DNA from 2 places in the Mesorhizobium sp. WSM4808 genome. Region 2 is predicted to be linked to the other one. Evidence: riboswitches for the same ligand, from Rfam matches in the RefSeq annotation. Region 2 holds a riboswitch; the other holds the start of a gene.
What was found. Region 2 has a riboswitch for thiamine pyrophosphate ahead of AC0L2U_RS25665 (YkoF family thiamine/hydroxymethylpyrimidine-binding protein). Riboswitches for the same ligand answer to the same signal wherever they lie in the genome.
Positions count from the first base shown of each region.

Region 1: another riboswitch for thiamine pyrophosphate. It lies ahead of thiB (thiamine ABC transporter substrate binding subunit); the one in region 2 lies ahead of AC0L2U_RS25665 (YkoF family thiamine/hydroxymethylpyrimidine-binding protein).

Region 1 is NZ_JBVVQX010000005.1:444,270-450,741, reverse strand. It holds gene AC0L2U_RS12205 (M48 family metalloprotease) at 1-227, opposite strand, end outside; gene thiQ (thiamine ABC transporter ATP-binding protein) at 485-1,267, opposite strand; gene thiP (thiamine/thiamine pyrophosphate ABC transporter permease) at 1,260-2,882, opposite strand; gene thiB (thiamine ABC transporter substrate binding subunit) at 3,123-4,121, opposite strand; TPP riboswitch at 4,165-4,279, opposite strand; gene AC0L2U_RS12185 (thiamine diphosphokinase) at 4,367-5,011, shown strand; gene AC0L2U_RS12180 (ABC-F family ATP-binding cassette domain-containing protein) at 5,013-6,472, shown strand, end outside.
Region 2 is NZ_JBVVQX010000016.1:45,019-51,490, reverse strand. It holds gene AC0L2U_RS25695 (hypothetical protein) at 1-248, shown strand, start outside; gene AC0L2U_RS25690 (hypothetical protein) at 375-1,082, opposite strand; gene AC0L2U_RS25685 (hypothetical protein) at 1,121-1,291, opposite strand; gene AC0L2U_RS25680 (ArnT family glycosyltransferase) at 1,360-2,925, shown strand; gene msrA (peptide-methionine (S)-S-oxide reductase MsrA) at 3,058-3,576, shown strand; gene AC0L2U_RS25670 (RodZ family helix-turn-helix domain-containing protein) at 3,670-3,999, opposite strand; TPP riboswitch at 4,195-4,308, shown strand; gene AC0L2U_RS25665 (YkoF family thiamine/hydroxymethylpyrimidine-binding protein) at 4,299-4,907, shown strand; gene AC0L2U_RS25660 (ABC transporter permease) at 5,011-5,763, shown strand; gene AC0L2U_RS25655 (ABC transporter ATP-binding protein) at 5,760-6,472, shown strand, end outside.

The DNA of each region.
Region 1 (6,472 bases), on a different contig from region 2:
TCGAGCTTGGGGTCGGAATATTCACCGCCGTAAGTCGCCAGGATGCGCGGGTGCTGCGCCTTGGCCAATTCGGCGAGCTTGTTGTTGGCGCCGACATTGTCCACTGTGATCGGCTTGTCGGAAGGCTGGAAGCCGGATTCCTGAACTTCCGGCGGCGTGAACATCTGGCAGCTTGCCAACGCCACGGCAAAACCGGCCAGCGCGAGAAAACGCGCCAGCGGTTTCATTCCCAATGTGTTAGCGCCGATCGCCAGAACGGCTTCCTTTCGGGTCCCGGCGCATGACCACGAAAATCGGGGGCGATCTTCGGAACGCGTCATGCGCTATCTCAAACTGCTGCAGCATCCGTTGCCCGTCCCTTAGGGCGGGCGGCGGATACTGCAGGCAAATCACGGCCTGTGCCGGACCGGTAGGGCGACCTAGCCACACTCCCCCGGTCATGGCAAGCAAACGCCACATCGCCTGGAGCCGGTTTGACCGTAAATTATGTCCGCTTCCGGGCAACATCGCGTGATGTGGAATATCCAGCACCCGCGCCGATATAGCGCCGGAACGCCTCCGGACCAGCCCCGGTAAAGAAATCATCAGCCTTGCCGGTTGCGGCCACCAACCCATTGTCGACAAACACCATGTGCTCGCCGATGCGGCGTGCATCCTCGGGCTGGTGGGTGACAAATAGCACCGTCATGGCGCGTTCGGCATGAACGGCAGCAACCAGATTCAGCATCTCGTCGCGCAAAGCGGGTCCGAGCGAAGCGAATGGCTCGTCGAGCAGCAACACCGGTCGGTCGCGCACCAGCACGCGGGCCAGTGCGACGCGCTGGCGTTCGCCCCCGGAGAGCTCGCGCGGCAGGCGTTTCTCCTTGCCCGCGAGACCGGTGCGCGCAAGCGCCTCGGCGACCGCGGCGCGGTCCGCCTCGGTCAGTCCCAGGGAGGGCGAGCGACCGAGCCCGACATTCTGCTCGACGGAAAGATGCGCGAAGAGATTGTTCTCCTGGAACACCATCGACACCGGCCGCGCCGAGGCCGGCTCGGCGCTGACATCGGCCCCGCCGATCAGCACGCGGCCCGATTGTGGGGTCTCGAAGCCGGCGACCAGATTGAGCAGCGTCGACTTGCCCGAACCGCTCGGACCCATGATGGCGGTGATCTTCGCCGTGGCGAACTCGACGTCGAAGACAAGTGGCACCTCACCATAACTGAACGACACCTTGTCCAGCCGCACCGATGCGCCCTTTTCAAGCCTGCTGGCCGCCCCGTCACGCATCCCGGACCTTCTCCCTTCCCAGCCAGTGCGCCGCCACGATCAACGCGAGACAGACGAGGCCGAGCAGGAGTGCCAGGCCGGCGGCATCCTCGGTGCGGTAGCTGCCCATCCGAGCCAGAAGAAGGTAGGGCAATGTCTGCACGGAATCACTGCCGAACAGGGCAATGACACCGAGATCGCCCAGCGACAGCGCCATGGCGAAAGCGAAGGCCGTGGCGAGCGGGCGCCGCAGCGACGGCCAGTCGACCAGTATCAGCCGGTTCCAGCCCGCAATGCCGAGCTGTGCGCAGAGCCGTTCGTGACGCTCGCTCGCCGCATCATAGGCGGGACGCACGGCGCGCAGGGCGAACGGCATCGCCATCACCGCGTTGACGGTGACGACCATGACCGGGGCGATGGCAAAGACATCGCCGGCATGGCGCAGCAACAGGAACCAGCCGGCGCCGACGACGATCGGCGGCACGACAAGAACAAAGCCGGCGCCTGTATCGGCGGCGCGTTCGAGCAGTGTCTTTGCGCCGGCACGGCGGTTCAGCGCCAGTGCCCGCCGCGCCATGGTCAGCGCCAGCGACAGCATCACCGAGAGCAGTGCCGACAGGAAGGCGAGCGCCGCGCTGGTCAGCGTTGCCTGCCGGACAGTGGCCTCGCTGGCCAAACGGCCGAGATCCGCACCCAACCCGGCCATCACGGTTGCCGCCATCGGCCCAACGACGAACAGCAGCGCCAGGATGATGACTAGCGCGTTCAACCAGGTCTCGCTCCGATTCACCGAGATATAGCGGCGTTGCGCGACCGGCAAATTGGTGTCGCCGACCACATTGGCGCCCAGGCGCGTCAGGGCCAGCACAACGATAAAGGTCAGGGCGATCTGCAACAGCGTCAGTGTAACGGCCCGCGCGGGATCGAAATCGAAGCGCAGGGCCTGGTAGATGCCGACCTCCAGCGTCGTCGCGGCCGGCCCGCCGCCGAGCGTCAGCACGATCGTGAAGGATGTGATGCAGAGCATGAACACAAGCCCGGCGACGCCGGGCAGTGCGGCGCGCAGCGTTGGCCATTCGATCAGCCGGAACGCCGGCCGCGCCGCCATGCCGAGTTGGCTCGCCAACCGCCATTGGTCGGCCGGTATGGTCTGCAGCGCCTCGAGGAACAGCCGCGTCGCCAGCGGCAGGTTGAAGAAGACATGGGCGACGAGGATGCCGGACAGGCCATAGATACCCGGCCAGCTTCCGCCGCCGATCAAGGCAAGCACGCCGGCGAAATAGCCGGCACGGCCATAAAGCGCCAGAATGCCGAGCGCTGCGACAATAGCCGGCAGCGCCAACGGCACGGCGAAGATCTGCAGGATGAAGGCGCGGCCGAAGAAACGTGGATGTCGCGACAGAGCGCGCGCCACGAACAGCGCCGGGATGGCCGAAAGCAGCGTCGAGAGCGCCGCTTGCCAGAGCGTGAAGCGAATGACGCGAAGCAGATAGGGATCGAAGGCTGCCCAGGCGCCCGAGAAATCATGGGCGCCCTCGAAAAGCAGGCCGGCAAACGCGCCGCCGATCAGCAGCGCGATCGCGGCAAGCGCGACAATGCCGGCGCTGACGCGGGGATCAGAGGCTGCGCGTCGCACGCCGGACCACCAATCTCCGGATCGCGGCACTTACAAAGGATTGCGTTCCTTCGCGCCCCCCTCTGTCCTGCCGGACATCTCCCCCACAAGGGGGGAGATTGGCAATTTCGACGCCTCGCTCACTCCAGCAGCATTGGCGATTGGCGAAATCGCCGATGGCAGCCAATCTCCCCCCAAGCGGGGGAGATGTCCGGCAGGACAGAGGGGGGCGCCGTAGAGCACTCATCTTCGATAGCAAACTTATTTGCTCATCACCGCAAGCCATTCATCGACCCAGGCCTTGCGATTGGCAGCGACCTCTTGCGGGCTGAACAGCAAGGTCTTGGTCGGCTTGACCAGTTTGTCAAAGGCCGGATTGAGCGGCTTGTCGGTCTTGCCGGCCGGGAACATCCAGTTGGTCTCGGGAATGGCATCCTGGAATTTAGGCCCGGTCATGAAGGCCATAAACTTGGCCGCCAGCGGATTCTTGGCTCCCGTCGTGGTGATACCCGCCACCTCGATCTGCAGATACTCGCCCTCCTCGAAGGAGGCCGCCTGGTAGCGCCCGGTGTTCTCGGCGATCATGTGATAGGCCGGCGACGTCGTGTAGGACAGCACCATCGGCGCCTCGCCCTTGGTGAACAGCCCATAGGCCTCGCTCCAGCCCGGCGTCACGGTCAGCACCTTCGGCTTGAGCTTGGCCCAGGCCTCCGGCGCCTTGTCGCCATAAACCGACTTGACCCACAGAAGCAGGCCGAGGCCCGGCGTCGAGGTGCGTGGATCCTGGATGACGATCTTGTCGTCGGCACTGCCTTCGACCAGCTCTTTCAGGCTTTTCGGCGGGTTCCTCAGCTTCTCGGTGTCGTAGACGACAGCGAAATAGCCGTAATCAAAGGGGACAAAAGTATCGTCGCTCCAGCCACCCGGCACGTTGACATCAGTTACGCCGCCATGCGGCGCGAACAAGCCTGAGGCCTTGGCATCGGCGGTGAGATTGGTGTCGAGGCCAAGCACGATATCGGCCTTGGTCGATGCGCCTTCCAATCTGACGCGGTTGAACAACGCGACGCCGTCGGCGACCGAGACGAACTCGACATCGCAGCCGCATTCGGCCTCGAACGCCTTCTTCACCACGGGACCCGGACCCCAGTCGGCGGTAAAACTCTCATAGGTGTAGACGGTGAGCTTGTCCTTGGCCAAGGCCGGTCCGGACAAGGCCACGACAGTTGCTGAAACAAGAGCGTATAAAAGCGTGCGCATCGGCGCCTCCTTCGTTCGAATTGAAAGGAATTGAGGCGTCGGACTGTCCGAAACGTCTAATCCCTCCGCCGGTACAAACCGGATCAGGTTCAGCGGGTTGGCGAGACTGCCTCTCAGCCGGTCCGCGAAGATCGCGTCCGGCACCCCGTTAGAGCGTTTCGACACATAGGCCGGCCCGATCCGCCACGCAAGTGGGAGTTTGCCGCCTTCCGTTTCCCGTGCCGGGCTGGTAAGGGCCACACGATATGAGCACATTCACCATCCTGCTTGGCGGCGATCTCATCCGCACGCCACGGCTCGACCGTCAGGTCGAAGGCTCCCGCGTCATCGCCGCCGACGCCGGCATAGGCCATGCGCAGTTGCTGGGCCTCGTGCCGGAGCTGTGGGTGGGTGATTTCGATTCCGTGCCGGCGAACCTGCCGGACGATCTCGCTTCCGTGCCGCGCCGGACCTTCCCGGCGGAAAAGGACCAGACCGATGGCGAACTGGCCATCGCCGCAGCACTCGAGCGCGGCGCGACCCGGCTGGTGCTCGCCGGTGCTTTCGGCGGCAAGCGCGCCGACCACGCTTTCCTGCATCTGGCGCTTGCCTTGCGGCTGGCCGAAGCAGGGACCGATGTGCTCCTGACCAGCGGCGCCCAGGAAGGCATTCCCCTGCTGCGCGGAACGGCCGGCTTCGACTATGCCGATGGCACGCTGTTTTCGGTGCTCGGCTTTTCCGAGCTTGCCGGGTTGACCGTCACCGGCGCCAAATGGCCGCTGAACCACGTCAAGGTGGCCTTCGGTTCGTCGCTGACCATTTCCAACGAGGTCAAGGGCCGCCTCGAAATCGCGCTCGGCCATGGCCGCGCGATGCTGCTCGCTCATCCCTATCCCTTACCTGAAAGCTGACATGGCCCCGCCCCTTCTCAACCTCGACGGGATAAAACTGACCTTCGGCGGCACGCCGCTGCTCGATGGCGCCGCCTTGACGGCTTCGGCCGGCGACAAGATCGCACTGGTCGGCCGCAACGGGTCGGGCAAGTCGACCCTGCTGAAGATCGCCGCCGGCCTGATCGAGCCGCAGGACGGTGAGGTGTTCCGCCAGCCTTCGGCAACTGTCCGCTATTTGCCGCAGATGCCCGACATGGAGGGCTTTGCCACTGTCCGCGCCTATGTCGAGGCCGGGCTTGGCCCTGCCGACGATCCCTACCGCGCCAGCTATCTGATGGAGCATCTCGGACTGTCGGGTGAGGAACGTCCGAACGACCTGTCGGGCGGCGAGGCGAGGCGTGCTGCCCTTGCCCGCGTCATGGCGCCGGAGCCAGACATCCTGCTGCTCGATGAGCCGACCAACCATCTCGACCTCTCGGTCATCGAATGGCTGGAAGAAGAACTCATCCGCACCTCCTCGGCACTGATCGTCATCTCGCACGACCGCCGCTTTCTCGAACGTGTGTCGCGCGCCACCATCTGGCTCGATCGCGGCCAGACCCGCAGGCTGGACAAGGGCTTTGGCCATTTCGAGGAATGGCGCGACCTGGTCCTGGAGGAAGAAGAGCGCGAGCAGCATAAACTCGGCCGCCAGATCGTTCGCGAAGAGCATTGGCTGCGCTACGGCGTGACGGCGAGGCGCAAGCGAAACATGCGCCGGCTCGGCGAGTTGCAGACCATGCGCCAGCGTTTTCGCGGCCATCGCGGTGCCGAAGGGTCGGCGACCATGGTGGCGAGCGACGCCGCCGAGTCCGGCAAGCTGGTGATCGAGGCGAAGAACATCGAGAAGAGCTTTGGCGATCTAACCGTGGTCAAGGGGTTTTCGACCCGCATCCAGCGCGGCGATCGCGTCGGCCTGGTCGGGCCGAACGGCGCCGGCAAGACGACGCTCTTGAAGATGCTGACCGGCGAGATGAAGCCGGACGCCGGTTCGGTGCGGCTCGGCACCAATCTGGAGATCGCCACGCTCGACCAGAAGCGCGAGGCGGTCGACCCGCAGGAGACGCTGGCGCAATATCTCACCGACGGGCGCGGCGAGAACCTCGTCATCAATGGCGAGCAGCGCCACGTCGTCTCCTACATGAAGGATTTCCTGTTCAAGCCGGAGCAGGCACGCACCCCGGTGCGCGAATTGTCCGGCGGCGAGCGGGCACGGCTCTTGCTGGCGCGCGTGCTGGCGCGGCCGGCAAACCTTCTGGTGCTCGATGAGCCGACCAACGATCTCGATATGGAGACGCTGGAACTGCTGCAGGAACTGGTCGCTGGCTTTGCCGGCACCGTCATCCTGGTCAGCCACGACCGCGATTTCCTCGACCGCACCGTGACCAGCCTGATCGCACCGGATGGTGACGGCCGCTGGATCGAATATGCCGGCGGCTA
Region 2 (6,472 bases):
CGCTGTCGCGGCATCGCTACAAGCTGCGCGAAATGGTGGCCTCGCCGATCTGCGGCGCGCTTGCGGCGGCCTATCTGACGCTGCCGGCGGTTTCCTACGCCAGGATCGCCGGCCTGCCGATGCCCGCTCCCGCCGACGACACCACCACGCTGGCGGCCGCCTTCCTGATCGGCGTCTGCGCCATGTGGATTTCGGACGTCCTGTTCGAGTTCGTGGTGCGGAGAGTCAGCCGCGCGCGGGACGAATAGCTGGTGCGGCGGCGATTGCTTGGCGGAATTGCCGAGGCACGTTTCCCGCGGCATCGAACCATCGAAGACAACCCAAAATAGCCCGTTCCGGTTCGCCGGGCGGGCCATTTTTGCGTTTTGGCCTAATCAAGCCAGAATGTTGACCGCGCGTGCCGCGACCAGCGCGACGGTCAGCAGCGAGATCATGGCCTCGGCCATCATCAGCAGCTTGGCCCGCTGGGAGAGTGGCAAGGTATCGGTCGGCGAAAATGCGGTCGCATTGGTGAAGGCGAGGAAGAAATAATCGACGAAGCCGGGCAGCCAATCTCGAAGCTCACGGTCGTTCAACGTCATCTGCGCGAACAGGAAATCGGCCTGTGCGAGCTTGACGAGGCCGCAGGTCGGCGGACCGCCGCGGTCGGTGCTCCAGAACCACAAGGCAAAAACGATGACGTTGGTGACCCAGATGTTGAGCGCGTCGATCAGCAGCGTCGTACCGCTACTGCCGGCATGGCCCTCCAGCAAGGCACGCACCAGCAGGACCAGCGAACCGCAATTGATGATGCTGATGATGGCGGTCATGGTCAGGGCTGTTCTGCGGATCATGACCCGAAACTGGCCGATCGCATGCCACTCGTGGTCCTCGACCGCCTTTCGGGTGGCGGCCTGCGTCCAGGCGGTGGCCACCGACAAGGGCAGCAGCAGGGCCGCCTCCAGCGCGGGCGCCACCCAGCGCGGCCCGAATGAGAGATTGTTGATGACCAGAAGCTGCAGGCAGATGATGACGAGAACGGCCGCACGGGCCATCCAGAAATCGAGCGCACGGTAGTGAATGACGGCGTGGTGGTGGCGCATTTTTCAAATCCTGGATGCTTTTTGGGGACGGTAACCGGTCAGGCGTAGGCGACGCCTGCCGCGATCACGCCCAAGGCGCCATGCCCGGCATGTTCAGGGTGCTGCGGGATGGCGTGTTCCATTGTTGTCTTGCTGGCATGTGATGACGGGAGAGGCGGCATGGTGGCGCGAAACTCTGCCTCAATCTTGGTTTTGCCATGGTCGGCCAAGTATACATTTTCGTAAGCTTCAAGTTCTGGGCTGTTCGTAAAACCGTCCGGTGTGATTTATCCACCGCATGACGCGAATCGACGAAACCATGAACGGTTGGCTGCCGGTCGGCAGTTCTGTTCCAGGCGACTGGTGGCAGTCGTCGATCTGGCCGGGGCTGACGCGCTATCCAGAAGCCGGCCTGGCGCTTTTATGCCTGACGCAGATCCTGTGCTGGACCGTGATGCCGGCGCTTGTCGATGCCGCCCCGCCCGGCGACGTCGTCGAGAGTTTCATGTGGGGCCGCGAATGGGTGCTTTTGACCTACAAGCATCCGCAGCTCCCCGGCTGGCTGCTCGAGATCAGCCATCTTCTGACCGGATCGTTCCGCTGGCCGCAATATCTGCTCGCCCAGCTTGTCGTCTCGGCGACCTTCGTCTTCGTCTACCTGCTGGCCCGCGACATGCTCGGGAGAACCCGCGCGCTGGCCGCCGTGCTTTTGATGCCGTCATTGTATTTCTTCGGCTGGCCGACACCGCAGTTCAATCATGATTACGCGCAGATGCCCTTCTGGGCCGCAATCTGCTGGCTGCTGTGGCGTGCGGGCCGTAGCGGTGGGCCGGGCTGGTGGCTGGCGCTCGGACTGGTGTCGGGCGTCGGGCTCTATGCCAAGTTTTCCACCGGGCTGCTGTTGCTCTTCGGGGCGATCTGGCTGTTGTCGGACACGCGGGCACGCAATCGGCTCGCCACGCCCTGGCCCTGGCTTGGGCTCGCGGTTTTCCTCGCCGTCGCCGCGCCACTGGCCATCCAGCTCTACCGCATCGATTTCCTGCCGCTGACCTATGTCGCCGGCCGCGATGAATGGGTGTTGGTCCACCGCGCCCGCCTTTACTATATCGGTGTCCAAATGGCGGGGCTCTGCGGCTTATTGCTGGTGCTGTCGATATCGGGGCTGTTGCGGCGTTCGCCCGCGCCGGAACAGCCCATTGAGCGCGGCGCGCTGGCCTATCTCGTGTGGATGGGGCTTGGTCCGGCGGTGCTTGTCATGGTGGCCTCGCTGTTTACCGGCGCCGGCGAGGCGTGGGGCGCGCCGATGTACAATCTGGTCGGCGTTGTGGCGATCGCCTTGCTGGGTCATCGGCTTGGCGCCGTCGAACTGCGACGGCTGGCGATCTGCGCGTTCGCCTGCATCCTCGGCATGTCCGGTGCCTATGCGGGCATCCGCTGGACGAGTTGCAATTTGCGCGGGCGCATGGATGCCGTCTGCTGGCCAGCGCGGCAGATTTCGGACGAAGCCGAGGCGGTCTGGCACGCGGCGGTGCCCGGTCGGCTCGACATCGTCGGCGGCGATACCCGCATCGCGTTGCTGGCGGGCCTCAACGCCTATGACAAGCCGTCGATCTTCACAGACCTCGACATGCGGCTCGCCCCCTGGATCACCAGCCAGCGGCTGCGCGATCACGGCATGCTTCTGGTCTGGCCCGGGAGCGGCGTGCCACCTCGGCTGCTGGCGTGGCTGGGAAACATCCCGGTCAAGACCGTTCTTTTCGACTGGTCGCTCAGGGCACCACCGGTGGCGATCAGCTTTGCCGCCATTCCGCCTGGCATGAAGCTACTGGGTTTGATCGACAGCCTCGCCCAACCGAGCAATTGAGGTAGATCCACCGCGTCCGCTGGACGAAGCAGGTGACAATGCCCATTTATGGCGAGACCACTTGCTTTCACGCAATTCCAGACGGAAAACCGCCACACACTTTTCCTGGAATTGCTTTTGAGGAGACGTGACATGGCGACTTCGACCGAACGTGCAGTCCTTGCCGGCGGCTGTTTCTGGGGCATGCAGGATTTGATACGGCGCTATCCCGGCGTCATCTCCACCCGTGTCGGCTACAGCGGCGGCGACGTGCCCAACGCCACCTACCGCAACCACGGCACCCACGCCGAAGCCATCGAGATCAATTTCGATCCGGCCATCATAAGCTATCGCACGCTGCTGGAACGCTTTTTCCAGATCCACGATCCGACGACCCGCAACCGCCAGGGCAACGATGTCGGGACGAGTTATCGCTCGGCGATCTATTACACCAGCGACGAACAGAAGCGCGTCGCCGAGGACACCATCGCCGATGTCGATGCCTCGGGCCTGTGGCCGGGCAAGGTCATCACCGAAGTCGCACCCGTTGGTCCGTTCTGGGAAGCCGAGCCCGAGCATCAGGACTATCTGGAGAAATATCCCAACGGATACACCTGCCACTTCGTCAGGCCAGGCTGGAAGCTGCCGGTTCGCGAGACGGCGGTTTCGTAGAGTTCAAGGTTGTACCAAACCCCGATCCCCGCGTCGTGGTAGAACAAAGCCGCGGAGGTTGTGCTCCGCGGCTTTGGTTCGATCGCGTGCAGATTACTTGCCGCAATTGTTGTCGTTGACTGTCGGCGAGGTGGTGCCCGGGGAGGTGCCGTTGGCATCTGCCTGCGCCCCCTGCGGACTTGCCGGGCAATTCTGATCCGCGTTTGAATTCATATCTCCTACCGTGCCAGTCGTGCTGTTGGTCGTGCCCGGGTCGACAGTGTCCGGCTCGACCGTATTCGGTGAAGCCGGCGTGTTCGGCTCAACCGTCACCGATTTGCCGCTGCCGCTTCCATTTGCGTTGTTGCTGCCGGCGCTTTGCGCCATGGCTGACGTGGCCAGACCAATGGTGAGAACCGAAGCTGCGAGGATTTTCATGAACATGGTTTGTCTCCATTTCTGTGAAGTCGTCGCTTGTTTTCTACGAAAGTGATCGCGTTGCGACTGTGGGGACAACCGGTCGCAGCGGCGAAGGTTCCCGACAAAATTCCGCACAGGCGCACCGTGACTGGCGCAATGCTTTTGGCGCAGTGCTCTGAAAAAACGGCTTTCCCTTGAACTCGAATGATGCTTTAAGGCGCACATCCACAGGGGTGCTCCGTACGGTCGGGGCTGAGACGGGGGCGGCAAGCCCACAGACCCTAGAAGCTGATCTGGGTAATACCAGCGGAGCGAGGCGGGCGATGTTTTCAGGCGCACAGATTTCCCTATACCCCATGACCGACGATTTCGTCGGTGTCATTCTTGGCGCGCTCGGTGCGCTCGATCCCTGGCGCGACAAGCTCAGGATCGAGACCGACGACATCTCGACCTTGCTGGTCGGGCCGCCCGAAGTGCTGTTTCCCGCCATGCGCGACCTCTTCGTGGCGGCGGCACGCAGCGGCAAACATTGCGTGTTGTCGGCCACCATCTCGCGCGGGTGCCCTGGCGAGCCGGATGATCCGATCTGCCGCTCCGATGCACTTGGCGGGCCTGTTGGGCCACTCGGCCCGCGCAAGGATGCGGCCATCGCGGCGGTGCGCAATGCTGCTGCCACCGGCCAGCCGGCGGCGGCGCAGTTCTCGCTCTATGTGATGGGCACCGACGACCACATGGACGAGATCTACGGCTGCATCGATTTTCTCAAGCAGTCCGGCGTCTATGAGCGTTCCAAGCATTTCTGCACGAAACTGCGCGGTGATGCCGGTGCGATCTTTTCGGCGCTGGACGAGGCCTTCTGCCGCTTCGGACCAGGCGCCGGCCACGTAACCCTCGACGTCACGGTCTCGGCCAACAGCCCGTCGGCTGTCTGAGCCAGCCGCGCTTTCGCGCTGCCGTCAAAGGTTATCTCCCGTGGCCACATCATCAGTCGCTTCGCGCCCGATCGCGAGCCTTCTTGTCAAGGCAATGCCGGCCATGATCTCGGTCGGTTTGCTCCTGCTGGCGTGGGAGCTTTATGCCACCTATTCCGGCATCAGGCCGACGACACTGCCGGCGCCGTCGCGCGTTTTCGAGCAAGCGCTGCTCAATCGCCAGGCGCTGGCCGACAACGCCATTCCGACCATCGGCGCCACGCTGCTCGGCTTTGCCTGTTCGCTCAGCGCTGCCTTCGTGCTGTCAACGCTGGTCGACTTCTTCCAGCCGCTGCGGCGTGCGATGTTTCCTGTCTTAATCGTCAGCCAGACCTTGCCGCTGGTGGCGATCGCGCCGCTGGTGGTGCTCTGGTTCGGCTTCGGGCTGGCGCCCAAGATCATGCTGGTGGCGCTGGTTACCTTCTTTCCGATGCTGGTTGCGTTGGTCGAGGGTTATGAGTCGACCGAGGCCGAGATCGGGCAAATGCTGCGCGCCATGGGGGCAGGGCGCTGGCGCATCTTCGTGCTGGCACGGCTGCCTTCGGCGCTGCCCTATTTCTTCGCTGGTTTGAGGATCTCCATCACCTACGCCGTGGTCGGCGCGATCTTCGCCGAATATGCGGGGGCCGCGAAGGGGCTGGGCATCTACATGCTCAACGCCAAGAACAATTTCCGTCCTGACCTGGTTCTTGCCGCCGTCGGAGTGAGTGCCGCGCTGACACTTGTCCTGTTCGGGTTGACTGTACTGCTGCAGCGCCTCGCGATGCCCTGGGAGCGGGCCGGCAAGGAAACCGCCGGGAAGGGGGCCTGGCGATGAACCGGCTCGAGCTGCGGCATGTGCGCAAGGCGTTCGGTGGGCTCGACGTGCTGGCCGATATTTCGCTTAGCGTCGGCGCTGGTGAATTCGTCTCGATCCTTGGACCCTCGGGCGCCGGCAAATCGACACTCTTCCAGCTCCTGACCGGCGCCGAGCATGGCGAGGGCGAGATGTTGTTCGACGGCGCGCCGCTCGACGACCACGGCAGGCATTTCGCCTTCATGCCGCAGCGTGACGCGCTGATGCCGTGGCGGCGCATCCTCGAAAACGCGACGCTCGGGCTCGAAGTGCAAGGCATGAGGAGACAGGCGGCGCGGGCGCGCGTTGCGCCGTTGTTTGCCGAATTCGGGCTTGCCGGCTTCGAGCGGCATTTTCCAGCGCAACTGTCCGGCGGTATGCGCCAGCGCGCGGCCTTGCTGCGCACGGTGGTGCAGCAACGCGACATGCTTTTGCTCGACGAGCCGTTCGGCGCTCTCGACGCGCTGACCCGCACGGCCATGCAGCGCTGGCTGGAACAGATGTGGCGGCATCATCGCTGGACGGCGCTCCTGATCACCCATGACGTGCGCGAAGCCGTGTTCCTGTCCGACCGCATCTATGTGCTGTCGGCGCGCCCGGCCCGCATCGTGCGTGAAATCAAGGTGCCGCTGCCGCGCCCGCGCAGCCTTGGCGGCGATGCCGCGCGCCAGGCAAGTACGCTCGAGGCCGA